2 regions of the Mediterraneibacter sp. 210702-DFI.3.120 genome follow, and region 1 is predicted to be linked to the other one. Evidence: predicted binding sites of a transcription regulator. Region 1 holds the regulator's gene; the other holds the start of a gene.
The links. Region 1 encodes HrcA, which represses chaperone genes, less so after heat shock. Its sites were predicted from a motif close to TGTTAGCACTCNNNNNNNNNGAGTGCTAACA; they were not measured.
Positions count from the first base shown of each region.

Region 2: a site for HrcA is predicted at 8,625-8,655, ahead of LI162_RS04840 (co-chaperone GroES). Genes of this name have one in related genera too.

Region 1 covers NZ_JAJCNG010000001.1:11,805-23,042, reverse strand. The annotation lists gene LI162_RS00095 (FAD binding domain-containing protein) at 156-971, shown strand; gene LI162_RS00090 ((2Fe-2S)-binding protein) at 973-1,467, shown strand; gene LI162_RS00085 (xanthine dehydrogenase family protein molybdopterin-binding subunit) at 1,470-3,836, shown strand; gene LI162_RS00080 (Rpn family recombination-promoting nuclease/putative transposase) at 4,124-5,116, shown strand; gene LI162_RS00075 (hypothetical protein) at 5,164-5,451, shown strand; gene LI162_RS00070 (GNAT family N-acetyltransferase) at 5,521-6,036, shown strand; gene LI162_RS00065 (glutamate-5-semialdehyde dehydrogenase) at 6,263-7,513, shown strand; gene hrcA (heat-inducible transcriptional repressor HrcA) at 7,862-8,911, shown strand; gene grpE (nucleotide exchange factor GrpE) at 8,945-9,598, shown strand; gene dnaK (molecular chaperone DnaK) at 9,647-11,238, shown strand, end outside.
Region 2 covers NZ_JAJCNG010000006.1:36,910-48,147, forward strand. The annotation lists gene LI162_RS04800 (O-methyltransferase) at 1-347, shown strand, start outside; gene LI162_RS04805 (peptidase U32 family protein) at 344-1,588, shown strand; gene sigK (RNA polymerase sporulation sigma factor SigK) at 1,605-2,222, opposite strand; gene LI162_RS04815 (YifB family Mg chelatase-like AAA ATPase) at 2,465-4,033, shown strand; gene dprA (DNA-processing protein DprA) at 4,033-5,145, shown strand; gene topA (type I DNA topoisomerase) at 5,159-7,234, shown strand; gene codY (GTP-sensing pleiotropic transcriptional regulator CodY) at 7,396-8,175, shown strand; gene LI162_RS04835 (hypothetical protein) at 8,194-8,505, shown strand; gene LI162_RS04840 (co-chaperone GroES) at 8,674-8,958, shown strand; gene groL (chaperonin GroEL) at 8,992-10,617, shown strand; gene guaB (IMP dehydrogenase) at 10,987-11,238, shown strand, end outside.

The sequences.
Region 1 (11,238 bases):
GAATGACAAAGCTGTTTCATTTGCACTTTTTTTATGCTTGTATGTTTGTTTTTTGAAAAACAATCGCAAGAAACGACATAAGATAACAAGAGAAAATTGCGAGGATGAGAACCGCGATTCTTGGAAAAGGTATGTGGATAGGAAGGAGACCTACTGTGTTAACAATCGGTAATTACGTGAAAGTTAAGACACTGGAGGAGGCTTACGAGCTGAATCAGGCAAGAAACAGTCGTATCATGGGCGGCATGATGTGGATGAGATTAGGAAATGCAAGAGTGAAGACAATCATTGATATGTCGGAACTTGGTTTGAATGAGATTGAGGAGACAGACCATGTATTCCGCATTGGAGCAATGTGTACACTGCGCCAGCTGGAAGAGCATGAGGGGCTGAGAAAATTCTATGGGGACGGAATTGCAGAAAGCCTTCGTCATATTGTTGGAGTTCAGTTTAGAAATCAGGCAACAGTTGGAGGCAGTATCTATGGAAGATACGGATTTTCTGATGTGCTGACTGCATTACTGGCACTGGATACATTTGTGGAATTATATAATGGAGGAACTGTTCGACTTTCTGAGTTTGTAAACAGAAAAGCAGATAAGGATATTCTTGTATCTGTGATTGTCAGAAAGAGCAAGAGAAAATTCCGTTACGAATCAATTCGTCAGACAAAGACAGATTTCCCGGTACTGACATGTTCTGTCGTAACAGGAATTTACAGAGGTCAGGAGTCCTGGTTCTTTTCGGTAGGAGCAAGACCGATGAAAGCGGCATTGCTTGAAAAGCAGTGGGAGATCCCGAAAGATGCTACAGACGAGCAGCTCACAGAGTATGCAAAACGTGTGGCAGCAGAATTTACTTATGGAAGCAACATGCGCGGAAGTGCGGAGTACAGACAGCACCTTGCGGAGGTTCTGCTTCGCAGAGAGATGCGCTCAATTTTAGATGAATATAATGCGGAGGAGAAATAGGATGGAAGTACAGTTTACCCTGAATGGAAAGAAAGTAAGTACAGAGATCGCTGCAGATACAGTCCTGTTGAATCTTCTGCGTGATCTTGGATGTAAGAGTGTGAAATGTGGATGCGAGACAACAAACTGTGGTTTGTGTACAGTATGGATCGACGGAAAATCCCGCCTGTCATGTTCTGTTCTTGCAGCAAGCATTGACGGACATGAAGTGACAACACTTGAGGGTGTGGAGAAAGAAGCAGCAGAATTCGGCTCATTTCTTGCACAGGAAGGTGCAGAGCAGTGTGGATTCTGTTCCCCTGGATTCATTATGAACGTGCTCGCAATGTTCCGTGAATTGAAGAGCCCTTCTATAGAAGAAATTAAAGAATATCTGGCAGGAAATCTGTGCCGCTGTACAGGATACATGGGACAGCTTCGTGCAATCCAGAAATATATGGAAGTCAGAAATACAGCAGTTAACATTACAGTAAAGAAAATGGGCGGGGAGGAGTAAGAATGGAAAGAATAGATAAAGTTCAGAATCTGATTCCTGAGAAACCGGAATTTGTCCACAGCAATCAGGAAAAAGGAGAAGCTATAGAATCCCTGAAGATTGTAAACCGTCCTGTCGTAAAGAAAGATGCTGCTGCACTTGTTACAGGAAAAAGTGTTTATACAAATGACCTTGCACCGTCAGACTGTCTGATTGTTAAAGTGATCAGAAGTCCATATGCACACGCATTAATTAAGGATATTAACACAGCACGTGCTGAGGCTGTACCTGGAATCGAATGTGTTCTTACATATAAAGATTGTCCGGATAAGAGATTTACAATGGCTGGTCAGACCTATCCGGAACCAAGTCCGTATGACCGTCTGATCCTTGACCAGAGAGTACGTTTCGTTGGAGATGCAGCTGCAATCGTGGCAGGAACTTCAGAGGAAGCAGTTAAGAAAGCGATGAAGCTTGTGAAGATCCAGTATGAGGTTCTTGAACCGGTACTTGATTTCCGTACAGCAAAGGATAATCCAATCCTTGTGCATCCGGAAGATAACTGGAGAAGCCTCTGCCCGGTTGGCGCAGACAACAAGAGAAATCTCTGTGCACATGATGTATGTGGAGATGGAGACGTAGAAGCAGTTCTTGCAAAATGTGATCACGTGATCGATCGCGTTTATCATACAAAGGCGAACCAGCAGGCGATGATGGAGACTTTCCGTACTTATACATATTTAGATGCATACGGAAGATTAAATGTCGTTTCATCTACACAGGTTCCGTTCCATGCAAGAAGAATCCTTGCTCATGCACTCGATATTCCGAAGAGCAAAGTACGTGTGATCAAGCCGAGAATCGGTGGAGGATTCGGTGCGAAGCAGACTGTAGTTTCCGAAGTTTATCCGGCACTTGTCACATGGAAGACAGGAAAACCGGCGAAGATCATTTACACAAGAGAAGAGTCTTTGATCGCTTCTTCACCGCGTCATGAGATGGAACTTCATGTACGTCTGGGAGCGGATAAAGAAGGAAATATTAAAGCAATCGATCTCTATACACTTTCCAACACTGGAGCATTTGGTGAGCACGGACCGACAACCGTAGGTCTTTCCGGTCACAAATCCATTCCACTTTATGGAAAGACAGAAGCATTTCGCTTTACATATGATGTCGTTTATACAAATGTTATGTCAGCAGGAGCTTACCGTGGATACGGAGCAACACAGGGACAGTTCGCTGTAGAATCAGCTGTAAATGAACTTGCAGAAGTTCTCGGAATGGACCCGACAGTGCTTCGTGAGAAGAACATGGTACGCCAGGGCGATAAGATGCCGGCTTATTATGGCGAAGTTACAAACAGCTGTACACTCGACAGATGTCTTGCCAGAGCAAAAGAAATGATCAACTGGGATGAAAAGTATCCATACCGTGATATGGGAAATGGAAAAGTACGCAGCGTCGGAGTTGCAATGTCCATGCAGGGATCTGGAATCTCAGCAGTAGATACAGGTGCGGTTGAAATCAAAGTAAATGATGACGGATTCTACAGTCTGATCATTGGAGCTACTGATATGGGAACAGGATGCGATACGATCCTTGCCCAGATGGCAGCAGAGTGTCTTGAATGTAAACCGGAAGAAGTTGTTGTATTCGGAGTAGATACAGATATCTCTCCATACGACTGTGGTTCATACGCATCCAGTACAACTTATGTAACAGGACAGGCAGTTGTTAAGACTTGTGAATCCCTTCGCAAGAAAATCTGCGAGCGTGGAGCAGAGTATCTCGGATGCAAGCCGGAAGATGTAGATTTCGATGGAGAATATGTAACAGAGCTGGCAACAGGAAAGCAGATTTCAAGAAGTCAGATTGGAAATAATGTAATGTGTTTCAGTAACGCACCACTTTCCGCAAGTGAAGCATTTTCCTCACCGGTATCTCCACCGCCATTCATGGTTGGTATGGCAGAAGTTGAGATCGACAAAGAGACAGGTGTACTTGAACTGATCGATTACGTAGCAGTCGTAGACTGCGGAACAGTTATAAATCCGAACCTTGCGCGTGTACAGGTGGAAGGCGGAATCGCACAGGGAATCGGTATGGCACTGTATGAAGATGTTGTATATAACGAAAAGGGAAAGAACTTCAGCAATTCCCTGATGCAGTATAAGATCCCGACTCGTCTTGATGTCGGAACAATCCGTGTTGAGTTCGAGAGCAGCTACGAGCCGACAGGACCGTTCGGAGCGAAGTCTATCGGAGAAATCGTAATCAATACACCGTCACCGGCAATCAGCAATGCAATCCAGAACGCGACAGGAGTGATCATTAGAGAACTGCCGATGACAGCGGAGAAAATTTACAGAGGAATTTCTGGGCGTTAGACTTGGAGTCGGGGAAGAATGAAGTGAAATAAGGAAGCTATCAACTACGATAACAACGAATGGAGTTGAATATCGTCGTTGATAGCTTTTTTACGTTGACATTGTTATTTTATTCTGCTATAGTAAATCCACATCAAAATCTCAGACGTATATTTTCTATATTTCATTTGTCTGAATGTGTTATCGAAAGGATAACTTTATCTCATATTCAAGGCTGTATCAGCAGGAGATTCCATTTTGATGAGTTACAAAATAACAAAAGAATAAGAAACCAGGAGGAAGCGTCTATGGGAAAAGCAGATGTTAATGTGAATATCTGGCTAAGTGAGAAGAAAAGATTTGCGAATTTATTTAATGGTGTGATTTATGGTGGAAGGCAGGTGATATTGCCAGAGGATTTGGAAGAAGTGAATCCTGTTTCATCTGTTAGTGTGAAAAATCGGACCGGGAAAACAAAAAACATGAAAAAATACCGCGATATCATTATGAAATGGCGAAATCAGGCTACACTTGTGTTACTTGCAAATGAATCACAGGATAAGGTTCATTATGCAATGCCGCACAAGGTAATGCTTTATGATGGAATGGATTACGAAACACAGATTCGGAATAATTGGAAAAACTTTAATGACCGACGAAAGCAGAATAAAAAAGCAGGTCAGTCGTTAGAGCATCTTACCGCAGGAGAATATCTGTCGCGATTTCGAAAAAAAGATCGATTGATACCGATTATTTCATTAGTCTTTTATTATGGTTCAGAACCGTGGGATGGACCTGTTGATCTGTATGATATGTTTCGGTTGGAAGGAACGAAAGAAGAGAAAGAAATTTTGGAGAAATATCTTCCCAATTATAAAATCAATCTTGTAGACGCAGAACGATTGGAAGATGTTGAAAAATTTTCGGATGATTTACAAGTGATATTAACTATGCTAAGATATAGGGACAGTAAGGAAGAACTGAAACACTATATTGATGAAAATAAAAAGTTTTTTCAGAATGTTGATTATGAAACAAGTCAGGCGATGAAAGCATTTTTGAACATGAAACAAATACCAAGTGAAACAGAGCAGAAGGAGGAGATGGTAGATATGTGTAAGGCAATACAGGAAATGTATGATGATGGAGTGAAAGATGGAATTCAGCAAGGAATAGCAGCAACTATTAGAACGTGTCAAAATTTGAATGCTTCTAGAATAGAGACGTTTAATAATGTTCGGAAAGAGTATAAATTAACAGAGGAGCAAACAGAGGAATACTTAAACACATATTGGAAGTGAGGCTGAAACAAATACCACGAAAAACAGAGCAGAATGAGGAGAAAGAGATGAACGCAGTAGAAGCTTTAGATGAATTACAGCGCAAAGCAAGACATGATGATAAATTAAGAGAACAGTTCATAAAGACAAGGGATGCAGAAGATCCTCTTGGAGGATTCTGCTCTGTATGTCGTGAGACGGGTTATGAACTTTATCCGATGGATATTGTGCAGGCGGGAGATGAATTTTATGCCGCAATGAAGCGCAGTACGAATGGTGGCGGAGAGAATTCACCGGTGCTTACAGGAGAGGATGACCCTTATGAATTGTTTTTTGCAGGACTACAAGAACTGTAAAAATAATTTTAGTGTATAAGCATTAGACATAAATGAACAGAAGTGATTACAAAATAGGAAGATTTATTGATGATAAAGATAATTCGCGTTGGAAGAGAGCGCTTACGAGAAGCGTACGAAATTGTGAATAAGGTAGACCAGGGGATGAACGTTCCGGAATGGTTTGTTGCAGAAACGTATGAAGAATTTGATTTCTGGATGAAGAAGGAACGAGGTCTTTTATATCTTGCTGTTGATGAAGAGGGCAAGGCGGGAGCTATGTTTTTCGTAATTTTACCGGGCGCTCACCCGGATAATCTGGGATATGATCTTGGAATGGAGGAAGAGAAACTGAAGCTTTGTGCTATGATGGATACGGCGGCTGTATTACCAGAGTTTCGAGGGCACTATTTACAATATAAAATGATGCAGCACGCGGAAGGTGATTTGAGACAGATGGGATATCGCTACCTGCTTTGTACGGTGCATCCGGAAAATGTTTTCAGCAGATCAAATGTCATGAAACAGGGGTATCAGAAGATGCTTACGAAGGAAAAATATGGCGGATTCTTAAGAGATATCTGGATGAAAAATATTATAGAATAAGAAAACAAACATCGGAATAAACATCTGATGTTTGTTTTCACAGAAATGCACTAATACGTTAATACGTGAAAAAGATAAAGCAAAATACTGATATAATATAGAAAAAAGAAAAGGTGTGTGGTATACTCTCGACATAGCCTCTGGCAGGATTGCAGAAATGCCGAGGCATTCCTGAATGGAAACTGATAGAGATATTTAACGGCAGGCTGATGAAAGGAGCAATAAAATGGAGACATATATGCAGATGCTTGGAAGACTTGCAAAGAGTGCATCCCGTGAGGCAGCAAAGCTTGGAACGAAGGCAAAGAACAGAGGGCTTCTCGCAGTAGCGAATGAACTTGTAGAAGAGAGAGAATTGATTTTACAGGAGAATGCAAAGGATATTGAAGCTGCGAAAGCGAAAGGCGTGAAGCAGTCTTTGATTGATCGATTGGCACTGACGGAACAGCGAATTGAAGACATGGCAGAAGGTCTGCGTCAGATTGCAGCACTTGATGATCCCATCGGAGAAGTGCTTGGCATGAAGACAAGACCGAACGGGCTTCGTATCGGAAAGAAACGCGTACCGCTTGGCGTTGTCGGAATTATCTATGAATCCAGACCGAATGTGACAGCAGATGCATTCGGACTTTGCTTCAAGACTGGAAATGCGGTAATTCTTCGCGGAGGAAGTGATGCGATCCATTCCAATCGGGCAATTACCCGTGTAATCAAGGAAGGACTCCGCAAAGAGAAGTTATCTCAGGATCTCATCCTTCTTGTGGAAGATACAAGCAGAGAAGTTGTAAATGAGATGATGAAGATGCATGGCTGGATCGACGTCCTGATCCCAAGAGGCGGAGCGGGACTCATTGCAAATGTTGTCGCAAACAGTACGGTTCCGGTAATTGAGACAGGAACCGGAAATTGTCATGTATATGTTGATGAGACAGCAGACATTAAGATGGCAACAGATATTATTGAAAATGCAAAGACACAGCGCCTTGGTGTGTGTAATGCATGTGAATCACTTGTGATTCATTCCAAGATAGCAGATGCAGCTTTGCCGAAGATTGTAACAAGACTGAAGGAACATGGTGTAGAGATACGTGGAGATGAGAGAGCACAGGCAATCAGTTCAGAGATTATTCCGGCAACAGAAGAAGACTGGGGAACAGAGTACCTGGATGCAATTATTTCTGTAAAGATTGTTGATTCCATCGATGAGGCAATCACACATATCAATACATACAATACAGGACATTCTGAATCCATTATTACAAAGGATTACGACAATGCATTGAGATTCCAGGATGAGATCGATGCGGCAGCGGTTTATGTAAATGCATCAACAAGATTTACAGATGGATTCGAATTCGGATTCGGTGCAGAGATCGGAATCAGCACACAGAAGCTTCATGCAAGAGGCCCGATGGGACTCGAAGCATTGACAACAACAAAGTATATTATCTTCGGAAACGGACAGATCAGGGGATAGTATAGATAGCAGGTTTTAAAATCCAGGTCAATTAGTGTAAGTTAAATAAACTTGTCTTTGACCTGGATTTTATGTATCATAATTCAAGTCAACTTATGATTTGGCTATAAGCTTGCCTGGAATTCACAAAATTACAATCCAAGTCAACAATATTTCTATAAAATCACATTTCCTCCCCCAAAAAGCATCCTATTAATAAAATAAGAAGAAAATAAAAAACTTATAAAAATAACAATCAGTGTTGACAAACAGAAATCGAGGTGCTATCTTAGTATCTGTAAGGTGTTAGCACTCAAAAACAAAGAGTGCTAATAACAAACAAAGATGAACAGAAAGGGGAACACAGAGATGTCTGTAGAAGCTGAATTAAGTGAAAGAAAACTTACGATATTGAAAGCCATCATACAGAATTATCTGGAGACTGGCGAACCGGTCGGATCACGAACCCTTTCAAAATACACAGATTTGAAATTAAGTTCCGCAACGATAAGGAATGAGATGGCAGATCTGGAAGATCTTGGTTACATCTTCCAGCCACACACATCGGCAGGAAGAATTCCATCAGATAAGGGATATCGCTTTTATGTAGATCTTCTGATGGAGAATAAGGAGCAGGAGATTAGCAAACGAGAGGATGCACTTCTTGAGAAGACCGATAAGGTCGAGAAGGTACTCCAGCAGGCAGCAAAGGTTCTTGCTTCGAACACCAATTATGCAACGATGGTTTCCGCACCGGTCAACAGCCGGAACACATTGAAGTTCATTCAGCTATCACAGGTGGATGAAGAACAGATCGTAGCAGTCATCGTACTTGGTGGTAATGTGATCAAGAATAAGATCATTGAAGTTGGAGAAACCTTAAGTAACGAGAATCTGTTGAAGCTGAATATGCTTCTGAACACGACACTGAATGGATTATCCATTGATCAGATTACATTAGGTCTGATTGCCAGATTGAAAGAACAGGCTGGTATCCACAGCGAGGTTGTCGGCCATGTACTGGATGCAGTGGCAGAGATCATTCATGTAGATAATGACATGGAGATCTACACAAGCGGCGCAACGAATATTTTCAAATATCCGGAGCTTAGTGATAAGCAGAGCGCACAGGAGATCATCAGTGCATTTGAAGAGAAACAGCAGCTGGCAGATCTGGTGACAGAGACACTGGCAAGTGAGGAGAACAACGGCATACAGGTTTACATCGGAGATGAAACTCCGGTTAAGACCATGAAAGACTGCAGTGTTGTTACCGCCACATATGAGCTGGGAGAAGGTATGAAAGGAACGATTGGAATCATCGGTCCGAAGAGAATGGATTATGAACATGTCATGAAGACGCTGAAAACGCTGCAAAGTGAGTTGGATGCGATTTATAATAAAGAACCCAAAGAGTAATAATAGGAAGGTAGAAAGCTGGTGACAGAGAACATGAGCAAAGAAGATATGGTAAAAGAAGCTGTTGAAGAGGCAAAAGCAAAGGCTGCAAAAGAGCAGGCAGAAGCTGAAGAGACAGTAGAAACAGAAGATGCCCAGGGAGTTGAGGCTGAAGCGAAAGAAGCAACAGAGGAAGCAACTGAGACTGAAGGAGATTCAGAAGCAGCATCAGAAGGTAAGAAAAAGTTCTTCGGAAAGAAAGAGAAGAAGGACAAGAAAGACGAGAAGATCGAGGAACTCACAGACCGCGTTACTCGTCAGATGGCAGAGTTTGATAACTTCCGCAAGAGATCTGAGAAGGAGAAATCCCAGATGTACGAGATCGGAGCGAAAGATATCATAGAAAAGATTCTTCCGGTTGTAGACAACTTCGAGCGTGGACTTGGTTCCGTACCGGAGGAGGAGAAGAATGCTCCGTTCGTAGAAGGAATGGAGAAGATCTACAAACAGCTTATGACTACACTGGAATCCGTTGGAGTAAAACCAATCGAGGCAGTTGGTCAGGAATTCAATCCGGATTTCCACAACGCAGTGATGCATGTAGAAGATGAGGGGCTCGGTGAGAACATCATCGCAGAAGAATTCCAGAAAGGTTACATGTACCGTGAAAGTGTTGTAAGACACAGCATGGTAAAAGTAGCAAACTAATTTGATTTTTAACAAGATTCAGAGATTAGATAGAGGAGGAAATTTATCATGGGAAAAATTATTGGTATTGACCTTGGTACAACAAACAGCTGTGTAGCCGTTATGGAAGGTGGACAGCCAACAGTTATCGCGAATACAGAAGGTGCAAGAACAACACCGTCTGTTGTAGCATTTACAAAGACAGGAGAGCGTCTTGTAGGTGAGCCTGCAAAACGTCAGGCTGTAACAAACGCAGCAAGAACAATCTCATCCATCAAAAGAGAGATGGGAACAGATTATAAAGTAGATATTGACGACAAGAAATATTCTCCACAGGAGATTTCTGCAATGATCCTTCAAAAACTGAAAGCAGATGCAGAAGGATACCTTGGTGAGAAAGTAACAGAAGCTGTTATCACAGTTCCGGCTTACTTCAACGATGCTCAGCGTCAGGCTACAAAAGATGCAGGTAAGATCGCAGGACTTGATGTAAAACGTATCATCAACGAGCCTACAGCAGCTGCACTTGCTTATGGTCTTGACAACGAGAAAGAGCAGAAGATCATGGTTTACGACCTTGGTGGTGGTACATTCGACGTATCCGTTATCGAGATCGGTGATGGAGTTATCGAAGTACTTTCAACAGCCGGTAACAACAGACTTGGTGGAGATGACTTCGACCAGAAGATCACAGATTACATGCTTGCAGACTTCAAGGCAAAAGAAGGCGTAGATCTTTCAGCAGATAAGATGGCTCTTCAGAGATTAAGAGAAGCTGCAGAGAAAGCAAAGAAAGAGCTTTCAAGTGCAACAACAACAAATATCAACCTTCCGTTCATCACAGCAACAGCTGAAGGACCGAAGCATTTCGATATGAACCTTACAAGAGCTAAATTCGACGAGCTGACAAGAGACCTCGTAGAAAAGACTCAGGAACCGGTAAGACGTGCACTTTCTGACGCAGGAATCACAGCTTCCGAGCTTGGACAGGTACTTCTCGTTGGTGGATCAACACGTATTCCGGCTGTTCAGGAAGAAGTTAAGAGACTGACAGGCAAAGAGCCTAGCAAATCCCTTAACCCAGATGAGTGTGTAGCACTTGGTGCTTCCGTACAGGGTGGTAAACTTGCAGGAGATGCAGGCGCAGGAGACATCCTTCTTCTTGATGTAACTCCACTGTCACTGTCTATCGAGACAATGGGTGGTGTAGCTACAAGACTGATTGAGAGAAATACAACAATCCCGACAAAGAAGAGCCAGATCTTCTCAACAGCAGCAGATAACCAGACAGCTGTAGACATCAACGTTGTACAGGGTGAGAGACAGTTCGCAAGAGACAACAAGTCCCTCGGACAGTTCAGACTTGATGGAATCCCGCCGGCTCCACGTGGAATCCCGCAGATCGAAGTTACATTCGATATCGATGCAAATGGTATCGTAAATGTATCTGCTAAGGATCTTGGAACAGGTAAAGAGCAGCATATTACAATCACAGCAGGTTCTAATATGTCTGATGACGATATCGATAAAGCTGTAAAAGAAGCAGCTGAATTCGAGGCTCAGGATAAGAAACGTAAAGAAGCAATCGATACAAGAAACGAAGCAGACGCTATGGTATTCCAGACAGAGAAGGCAATCAAAGAGGTTGGCGACAAAGTCGA
Region 2 (11,238 bases), on a different contig from region 1:
AGGAAGATAAGATTACTCTGATTGAAGGAGATGCGACAGAAGTACTTGCGGAAATGGAAGGAACTTTTGATTTTATCTTTATGGATGCCGCGAAAGGGCAATATATTCATTATCTTCCGAATGTGTTGCGACTGCTTTCGGATGGAGGCTGTCTTGTGTCAGACAATGTGATGCAGGATGGGGATATCATAGAATCCCGATTTGCGGTAGAACGCAGAAATCGTACAATACATGCGAGAATGCGGGAATATCTGTATGAATTGAAACACAGAGAGGATCTGGTCACATCTATTATTCCGCTTGGAGATGGTGTGGCAGTGAGCATAAAACAAGGAGTAGAAAAATGAGTAGACCGATCGAACTATTGATCCCGGCGAGCAGCCTGGAAGTGTTAAAAACAGCTGTAATTTTCGGTGCTGATGCAGTATATATCGGAGGAGAAGCATTTGGGTTGCGTGCGAAAGCAAAAAATTTCTCTATGGAAGAAATGAAAGAGGGAATAGAATTCGCACATGCACATGATGTAAAAGTGTATGTTACAGCAAATATTCTTGCCCACAACGATGATCTTGAAGGGGTAAGAGAATATTTTGAAGAGTTGAGAGAGATTAAACCTGATGCACTGATCATTGCAGATCCGGGGGTGTTTGAGATTGCAAAAGAGGTATGTCCTGAGATTGAGCGTCATATCAGTACACAGGCGAATAACACAAATTATGCGACTTATAACTTTTGGTATCGCCAGGGTGCAAGTCGTGTGGTTTCAGCAAGAGAATTGTCTCTGAAAGAGATTAAGGAGATCAGAGAAAGAATTCCGGAAGATCTTGAAATTGAGACATTTGTCCATGGAGCAATGTGTATCTCTTATTCCGGACGCTGCCTTCTGAGTAATTATTTTACAGGAAGGGACGCAAACCAGGGTGCATGTACACACCCATGCCGTTGGAAGTATGCAGTAGTCGAGGAAAAGAGACCGGGAGAATATCTGCCGGTCTATGAGAATGAACGCGGAACTTACATCTTTAATTCAAAAGATCTTTGTATGATCGAGCATATTCCGGAATTGATTGATGCGGGAATTGACAGTTTTAAGATCGAAGGACGAATGAAAACAGCACTTTATGTTGCGACAGTGGCGAGAACTTACCGTAAAGCAATTGATGATTATCAGAAAGATCCAGAGCTTTATAAGAAGAATATGCCGTGGTATTTAGATCAGATTTCCAATTGTACTTATCGTCAATTTACAACAGGATTTTTCTTTGGAAAACCAGATCATGAGACACAGATTTATGACAATAACACATATATCCGAGAGTATACTTATCTTGGAATTGTCGGGGCTGTTGAGAATGGGCTTGCAAGAATTGAACAGCGCAATAAGTTTTCTGTAGGTGAGACAATTGAGATCATGAAGCCGGACGGAAGTAATGTTGAGGCAAAGGTTCTTCGGATCCTGAATGAGGATGGAGAGGAACAGGAAAGTGCACCGCATTCAAAGCAGGTTCTTCATGTAGAACTGAGCGAGACACCAGCTCAGTACGATCTTCTCAGAAGACAGGAAGAGGATAAAGAAGTTAATTCATAGAAGAGTCTTAGAAAGTTCAAAAATATTGTCGGAGTTTTCCGATAGCACTTTTTTCGATACGGGATACATAGGAGCGGGAGATGCCCAGTTGTGCGGCAATCTCCCGCTGCGTGTATTCTTCTCCCTGATACAGTCCGTATCGCATTTTCAGTACAAGTTTTTCTCTTGGAGAAAGTTCATTTTCCAGTTTTTCATAAAGCTTTTGAATATTGTCCTTCAGATGAATCCGCTCTGGAATATCTGTTTCTGTAGATTCGATGATATCGTAGAGGTTGACTTCATTTCCTTCCCGATCTGTGCCAATCGGTTCATAAAGAGAGATTTCATGGCTGCATTTTTTTCTGGCGCGCAGATACATCAGGACTTCATTTTCTACACAGCGGGAGGCATAGGCAGCCAGACGATTTCCCTTTTCAGGATCGAACGTAATTACAGCTTTGATCAGGCCAATCGTGCCGATGGAAATCAGATCTTCCGGATCTTCACTGGTATTTTGGTATTTCCGTATAACATGGGCAACGAGACGGAGATTGCGTTCAATTAAAATATGCTTGGCTTCCAGATCGCCCTCGGTGTATCTCTGAATGTATTTTTTCTCTTCCGCCGGTGTGAGGGGATTAGGAAATGCTTTCAAGACAGCACCTCTGGATGCATTTAATATAGTTTATGAAAAAATGTGGAAATTGTGCTTTTCCATATGCTCAAGTTCTCGGAAACTGATTGACAAATCGATATTCGGAAGTTATGATATCTATACATTCTCGGAATGTCAGTTCCGAAAATCAAATCCGGCTGATTCAGCCAGAATTTCAGCAGCTTACAATGGGGTGTAAGAAGAACAGGTGCGCTTGTGACTGGGAAAAGGAAGGAGCGCATATGAGTTTTAGTACAGTAAAATCCGCAGCAATGGAAGGGCTTGCGGTAGAAATGGTCTATGTGGAGGCGGATGTCAGCAATGGACTTCCGATTTTTCACATGGTGGGATATCTGTCATCAGAGGTGAAAGAAGCAGCAGAACGCGTACGGTCTGCAGTCCGGAATTCAGGTCTTGAATTTCCGGCGAAACGTGTGGTGATCAATCTTTCGCCGGCAACTATGAGGAAAAGAGGAGCGTCATTTGATCTTCCAATCGCAGTGTCGATTCTGACGTCACTTGGCGTTTTACAACAGAATAGAAGAATGAAAGACTGTATGATCATCGGAGAACTGGGATTGGATGGACAAGTTAGAAAAGTTCCCGGGATTCTTTCTATGGTATCAGAGGCAAAGGCACAAAAAGTTACAAGCTGTATTGTTCCGAGAGAAAATAAAAAGGAGGCAGAACTTGTAGAAGGGGTTCGGATCATTGCAGTTGGAAGTCTCAGGGAATGTATCAGTTATTTGGAAGATGGAGACAGAACAGGTGGAGAACAGAGATATCTTGGTGAAAAAGAGGCTGATAAAATAGAAGACAGAGGAAAAGTGGGAGAAGAAGTACCTGATTTCGCAGACTTATATGGTCAGGAGAATGTTCGTCGGGCAGCGGAAATTGCTGTGGCGGGAGGGCATAATCTGCTTATGGTCGGACCACCCGGAAGCGGGAAGACAATGACCGCAAAATGTATGGCAGGAATTCTGCCGCCGATGAATTATGAAGAAAGTATGGAGCTTACAAAGCTTTATAGTGTTATGGGAATGCTGGATGGAAAGGAACCACTGATTTCCAGAAGACCTTTTCGAGAGGTACATCATACTGCAACGAGAGCAGCGCTGATTGGTGGTGGGATTGTTCCAAGACCAGGAGAGATCAGCCTGGCGCATAGTGGTATTCTATTTTTGGATGAACTTCCTGAATTTAAGAGAAGTGTTCTTGAAGTGCTCAGGCAGCCACTGGAACAACGCAGCATACAGATCACAAGAACCAGCGGAAATTATATCTTTCCGGCTGATTTTATGCTTGTATCTGCCATGAATACGTGTCCATGTGGAAAATTTCCATCGACAGCCTGTACATGTACGCCGGCACAGATTCAGGCATATTTAAGTAAGATCAGTCAACCGTTTCTCGATCGGATTGACCTTAGTGTTGAAGCTTCTAAAGTGGAATATCGGGATCTGGTGAAAGAGTCTGTTTCCTGTCCGGAGTCTTCGGCGGTGATTAAAGCGCGGGTATGTGAAGCAAGAAAGAGACAGAAGATTCGCTACCAAAACGCGAAGATTCGGTGTAACGCAATGCTTCATGGTGCAGAATTGAGTAAGTATTGCAGATTAAACGGAGAAGAAATGCGACTGATGGGGCAGGCTTATGATGTACTGAATCTGACGGCGAGGTCTTATCACCGAATCTTAAAGGTTGCGAGAACGATTGCAGATTTAGATTACAGTGAGGAGATAAAACTGGAACATTTACAGGAGGCGATCGGTTATCGGACATTGGACAGGAAATATTGGGGGAGGTATGTATGATGTGTGAAGAGATGATTTTTGAATACTGGTTTTCTACGATTCGAAAACTATCTGCAAGAAAAAAGTATCTGCTCCGAGAACTCATAGGAAGTGGAAAGAAGATATATTATATAGAAGAAACTGAAATTACAGGAATTGAATTCCTTACAGAGGAAGAAAAAGAGGGATTAAAAAAAGCCCGGAAAGAGAAAACGAAAGAACAATTAAAAGAAGAGTTTTACAAAATGCAGGAACATGGAATCGAATTTATTCCATTTTTTTCAAAAGAATATCCTCCGGGGCTGGCTGAGATACCAGATCCACCGTTTGCTCTTTTTGTGAAAGGAACGTGTCCGGGAGCCAAGAAGAGGGCAGCAATTGTCGGAGCAAGGGGTTGTAGTGGATATGGAGAACATTATACAAGAGAATTTGCGGAAGTACTGGCGGCAGCAGGTGTTGATATCATCAGTGGCATGGCGAAAGGAATCGATGGAACAGGACAAAGGGCAGCATTGAATGCAGGGGGAAAATCGTATGCTGTTTTAGGGAGTGGAGTAGATGTCTGTTATCCAAGGGATCATATCGGTTTATATATGGATATCATAGAACACGGAGGTGGAATCCTTTCGGAATTTCCACCGGGAACCCCTCCGCTTGCAATGAATTTTCCAATGAGGAACCGGATCATCAGCGGCCTGTCAGATGCGGTTCTGGTAATGGAGGCCCGGATAAGAAGTGGCTCTTTGATTACAGCAGATATGGCACTGGAGCAGGGAAAGGATGTTTATGCCCTTCCGGGACCGCTGGACAGTCCTTTGAGTGCCGGGTGTAATCACCTGATCCAACAGGGTGCCGGAATCCTTCTGAATCCTAAAAATCTGCTGGAAGAATGGGGGATTGAAACAAATGTTTTGTGCAGAAACACGGAGATAAAAAACGAGAAAAATAAAAAAGTGCTTGAAAGTACAGATGATTTGGTGTATAGTTGTGTCGGTTTGTATCCTAAGAATGTGGATCAGATTGCGCAGGAATCTCGGGTGGAGATCAGAAAATTGATGAGCATTCTTGTTACACTGGAACTGCAGGGATACATTCGTGAAATAACAAAGAATTATTATATCAGAATAAAATAGGAGTATAGTTTTTATGGCACATTATCTTGTAATCGTGGAGTCTCCTGCAAAGGTGAAGACGATTAAAAAGTTTCTAGGAAGCAATTATACAGTTGTAGCGTCACAGGGACACGTCAGGGATCTGCCGAAAAGTCAGCTTGGAATTGACGTGGAGAATGATTACGAACCAAAATATATTACCATTCGTGGAAAAGGAGAGATTCTTGCAACGCTCAGAAAAGAGGCGAAGAAATCAGACAAAGTTTATCTTGCAACCGACCCTGACCGTGAAGGAGAGGCTATTTCCTGGCATCTTGCTGCTGCCTTGAAGCTGGACGAGAAGAAAATGCGCCGTATTACATTTAATGAGATTACAAAGAATGCTGTGAAAGCATCTTTGAAAGCACCACGCGATATTGACATGGATCTTGTAGATGCACAGCAGGCAAGAAGAGAGCTTGACCGTATGGTTGGATATAAGATCAGTCCATTGCTTTGGGCAAAGGTAAAGCGTGGGTTGAGTGCCGGACGTGTACAGTCAGTCGCACTTCGTATTGTTGCAGACAGGGAAGCAGAGATTGATGCATTTATTCCGGAAGAGTACTGGTCATTGGATGCACAACTGAAAGTAAAAGGTGAGAAACGTCCTCTGACAGCGAAGTTCTACGGAACAGAGAAGAAAAAGATGACGATCCATTCAAAAGAAGAGATGGACGAGATCTTAAAGAAATTAGAGAACGAAGAGTTCCAGATTACAGATATCAAGAACAGTGAGAGGACGCGTAAAGCACCACTCCCATTTACGACAAGTACGCTGCAGCAGGAAGCTGCCAAGGCATTGAACTTTGGTACACAGAAGACAATGCGTATTGCACAGCAGCTGTATGAAGGTGTGGACATTAAAGGGAATGGAACAGTCGGTGTGATTACTTATCTTCGTACGGATTCTACACGTATTTCAGAGGAAGCTGATGCAGCAGCAAGAAGCTATATTGCTGAGACTTACGGGGAAGCATATGTAGCAGAAGGAACAAAAACAAAGTCTGCAGATAAGAAGATTCAGGATGCGCATGAGGCGATCCGCCCGACAGATATTACACGCACACCGGCAGCAATCAAGGATTCATTAAGCAGAGATCAGTTCCGTCTGTATCAGCTGATCTGGAAACGCTTCACAGCAAGCCGCATGCAGCCGGCGAAGTATGAGACAACAGCAGTCAAGATCGGAGCCGGTGAGTACTGCTTTACTGTATCAACAGCAAGGGTTGCATTTGATGGATTTCGCTCTGTGTATGTAGAGGCAGAGGAAGAGAAGGAAGAGAGCAATGTACTGGTCGGACATCTTAGCATGGATTCTGTTCTTACAAAAGAAGAATTTGATCCAAAGCAACATTTTACGCAGCCGCCGGCACATTATACAGAGGCGAGTCTTGTAAAGACAATGGAAGAGCTTGGGATCGGACGTCCAAGTACCTATGCCCCAACCATTTCTCTGATCCTTGGAAGAAGATATATTACAAAAGAAGGCAAGAATCTTTATCTGACAGAGATTGGTGAAGTTGTTAATAATATTATGAAACAGTCATTCCCAAGTATTGTAGATGTTCATTTTACAGCGAATATGGAAGGTCTTCTTGATATGGTTGAAGAAGGAAAGGTTCCGTGGAAGGAAGTAATCCGTAATTTCTATCCGGATCTTGAGGAAGCTGTTGAAATTGCAGAGAAAGAGCTTGAGGAAGTTAAGATTGAAGATGAAGTAACAGATGTGATCTGTGAAGAGTGCGGTCGTAACATGGTGATCAAATACGGTCCGCATGGTAAATTCCTTGCATGCCCGGGATTCCCGGAATGCAGAAATACAAAACCATATCTGGAAAAGATCGGAGTTCCGTGTCCTGTGTGTGGAAAAGAAGTTGTTATCCGCAAAACGAAAAAGGGAAGAAAGTATTATGGATGTGAGGATAATCCGGAATGCGAATTTATGTCCTGGCAGAAGCCATCCAGTAAGAAATGTCCTGAATGTGGTGGATACATGGTAGAAAAAGGCAATAAATTAGTTTGTGCTGATGAAAAGTGCGGATATGTGGAAACAATTAAGAAAGAAGATTAAATATTTCAAAAAACAGAAAAACACAACGTTGCTATTTTCTGAATTGTATGATAATATAAGCTAGTAAGGAATTTGAAATTTGATTTGTGTATACAACTTGGGAAATAATAGTTACTGTTTGCTAGAAGTAGTGAATAAGAGCAAATCATGTGGAGGAGACAATGAGCGTACAATTATTGGATAAGACCAGAAAGATTAATAAGTTGCTGCATAATAATAACTCCAGCAAAGTTGTGTTTAATGATATCTGTGCGGTACTGACAGAGATTTTGGACTCAAATGTGCTGGTAGTCAGCAAGAAGGGAAAGATTCTTGGAGTCAGCAAAAGCAATAAGGTGAGAGAAATCAGTGAACTGATCACAGAATCTGTAGGATCTCATATTGATAATATGCTTAATGAAAGATTGCTGAGTGTTCTGTCTACAAAAGAGAATGTTAATCTGGAGACACTTGGTTTTTCTTCAGATGCTGTGGAAGGATGTCAGGCAATCATCACACCGATCGATATTGCCGGGGAGCGTCTCGGAACATTGTTTATCTACAAACAGGATGCAACGTATTCTATTGATGATATTATTCTCAGTGAATATGGTACTGCTGTAGTAGGACTTGAGATGCTTCGTTCAGTGAATGAAGAAAGTGCGGAAGAGACAAGAAAAGAACATGTCGTTCAGGCAGCAATCAGCACACTTTCTTTCTCAGAGCTGGAAGCAATCATTCATATCTTTAAAGAACTTGATGGTACAGAGGGAATCCTGGTTGCCAGCAAGGTAGCGGATCGTGTGGGAATTACAAGATCGGTTATCGTGAATGCACTTCGCAAGTTTGAAAGTGCAGGAGTAATTGAATCACGTTCTTCAGGAATGAAAGGAACTTATATTAAAGTTCTGAATGATTATGTATTTACAGAGCTCGAGAGGATTGAGAAAGAGCGGATGTAAGCAGAAGGAGAAGACAAGATGTACGAGGGAAATCCGGTTGATCTGCAGATGGAAAAAGTGATTTCAGCAGATGCTATTTTTGATGATACAACAAGAGTCTGTAAGGTGGATCATTATGATACAGAAGAAGATTACATTTATCTTGAAGTGATGGAAGATCCTCTGACAACGATTCTGCTGGATGCAAAATACAGATGTTATATTTCAACGGGGACAGAGCTGTTGTGTTGCTCCGGTGTTGTGAAAGAGAGATACCAGTCGGAAGACAGGAATCTACTGAAGTTTAAAATTGAGAACGGATTCTATGAGATGAACGAAAGAAGATCATAGAGAAGTTTTAGAGACGAAAGAAAAGCTGTGAGGCAGAGAAAGCCCCATGGCTTTTCTTTTATAAAAAATATGTAAACTGTGTTGACAAATGAAATGGGGAGTGCTATTTTATATTCATGGGTTAGCACTCAAGAGAAATGAGTGCTAATAAAGTAAGGAGGAATTACAATGAAATTAGTACCATTAGGTGACAAGATCGTTTTAAAACAGTTAGAAGCAGAAGAGACAACAAAGTCCGGAATCGTATTACCGGGACAGGCAAAAGAGAAACCACAGGAAGCAGAAGTAATCGCAGTCGGACCTGGCGGAGTTGTGGATGGAAAAGAAGTTGTAATGCAGGTTAAGGTTGGAGATAAAGTAATTTATTCCAAATATGCCGGAACAGATGTAGAGCTTGAAGGAGAGAAATACATCATTGTAAAGCAGAATGATATTCTTGCAATTGTAGAGTAATACCCAGACAAATATAAAGGAGATGCAGTTAAAATGGCAAAGGAAATCAAATACGGATCAGAAGCAAGAGCAGCACTTGAAAGAGGTGTGAATCAGTTAGCTGATACAGTTAAAGTAACATTAGGACCAAAAGGAAGAAACGTAGTACTTGATAAATCATTCGGTGCTCCGCTTATTACAAATGATGGTGTAACAATCGCGAAAGAGATTGAACTGGAAGATGGATTTGAGAACATGGGTGCACAGCTGATCAGAGAAGTTGCAGCTAAGACAAATGATGTTGCCGGAGATGGTACAACAACAGCTACAGTTCTTGCACAGGCAATGGTTCACGAAGGAATGAAGAACCTTGAGGCAGGAGCAAACCCGATCGTTCTGAGAAAAGGAATGAAGAAAGCTACAGATAAAGCAGTAGAAGCAATCCGTGAGATGAGCAGCAAAGTCAACGGAAAAGAGCAGATCGCAAGAGTTGCTGCAGTTTCTTCAGGAGATGATGAAGTTGGACAGATGGTTGCAGATGCAATGGAAAAAGTATCCAACGACGGAGTTATCACAATCGAAGAGTCTAAGACAATGCAGACAGAGCTTGACCTTGTAGAAGGTATGCAGTTTGACCGTGGATACATTTCCGCATATATGGCAACAGATATGGAGAAGATGGAAGCAGTTCTGGATGATCCATATATTCTGATCACAGATAAGAAGATTTCCAATATCCAGGAGATTCTTCCGGTTCTTGAGCAGATCGTTCAGTCTGGAGCAAGACTTCTTATTATCGCTGAAGATATCGAGGGTGAGGCACTCACAACTCTGATCGTGAATAAACTGCGTGGAACATTCAACGTTGTAGCAGTAAAAGCACCTGGATATGGTGACAGAAGAAAAGAGATGCTTCAGGATATCGCAATTCTGACAGGTGGACAGGTGATTTCTGAAGAACTCGGATTCGACCTTAAAGAAACTACAATGGATCAGCTTGGACGTGCAAAATCTGTTAAGGTTCAGAAAGAGAATACAGTTATCGTTGACGGATGTGGAGACAAGAACGCAATCGCAGATCGTGTTGGACAGATCAAGAAAGCAATCGAAGAGACAACATCTGATTTCGACAGAGAGAAACTTCAGGAGAGACTTGCAAAACTTGCAGGCGGAGTTGCTGTTATCCGTGTAGGTGCAGCTACAGAGACAGAGATGAAAGAAGCTAAACTTCGTATGGAAGATGCTCTGAATGCTACAAAAGCAGCAGTTGAAGAAGGAATCATCGGTGGTGGTGGATCCGCATACATCCATGTTTCTAAGAAGGTAAAAGAATTCGCAGAGACTCTTGAGGGAGATGAGAAGACAGGTGCCAAGATTATCCTGAAAGCACTGGAAGCTCCGCTGGCTCAGATCGCGAAGAATGCAGGACTTGAGGGAGCAGTTATTGTAAACAAAGTAAGAGAGTCTGAAGTAGGAACAGGATTCGATGCTTACAATGAGACATATGTAGATATGGTTGAGAAGGGAATCCTTGATCCGGCGAAGGTTACAAGAAGTGCTCTTCAGAACGCAACAAGTGTTGCTTCTACACTTCTTACAACAGAGTCTGTTGTATCTACAATTAAAGAGGATACACCGGCTATGCCAGCAGGCGGAGCAGGTGGAATGGGAATGATGTAATCTATCCATCAGGAAGATTTGCAGAATTTCTATAAGAATATAATAAAAGAGCTGTTACATAGAGATCTGTAGCAGCAGGAACAGAGGGTTCTATCACATTTTCGTAATGTCAGATAGAACCTTTTGTTTGTTCTAAAAAAGGCTCAGTTTGTCGCATAGATAATAAATAAAGGAGTACTTATAAGTAAAACTTAATAATAGAGGTTAAAATAAATCAATACAAATTATGAGCACATCAGGGAAAATACTCTTGACATCCTTCGGGAATTTCTGTAGTATATCAGTTAATAATTACAAAAGATTTTTAGATACATTAACTGCCATTTCAAAGCAGTTTCATGGGTTCTTAAGAAAGAGAGGTAAAGTATAATGGGTAAGATTATAGGGGAAGGTATTACATTTGATGATGTTCTTCTTGTACCGGCTTATTCAGAAGTAATTCCGAATCAGGTAGATCTGTCAACACATCTGACAAAGAAAATCGTATTGAATATTCCGATGATGAGTGCAGGAATGGATACTGTTACAGAACATAGAATGGCAATCGCTATGGCTCGCCAGGGTGGAATCGGAATCATCCATAAGAATATGTCTATTGAAGCACAGGCAGAGGAAGTTGAT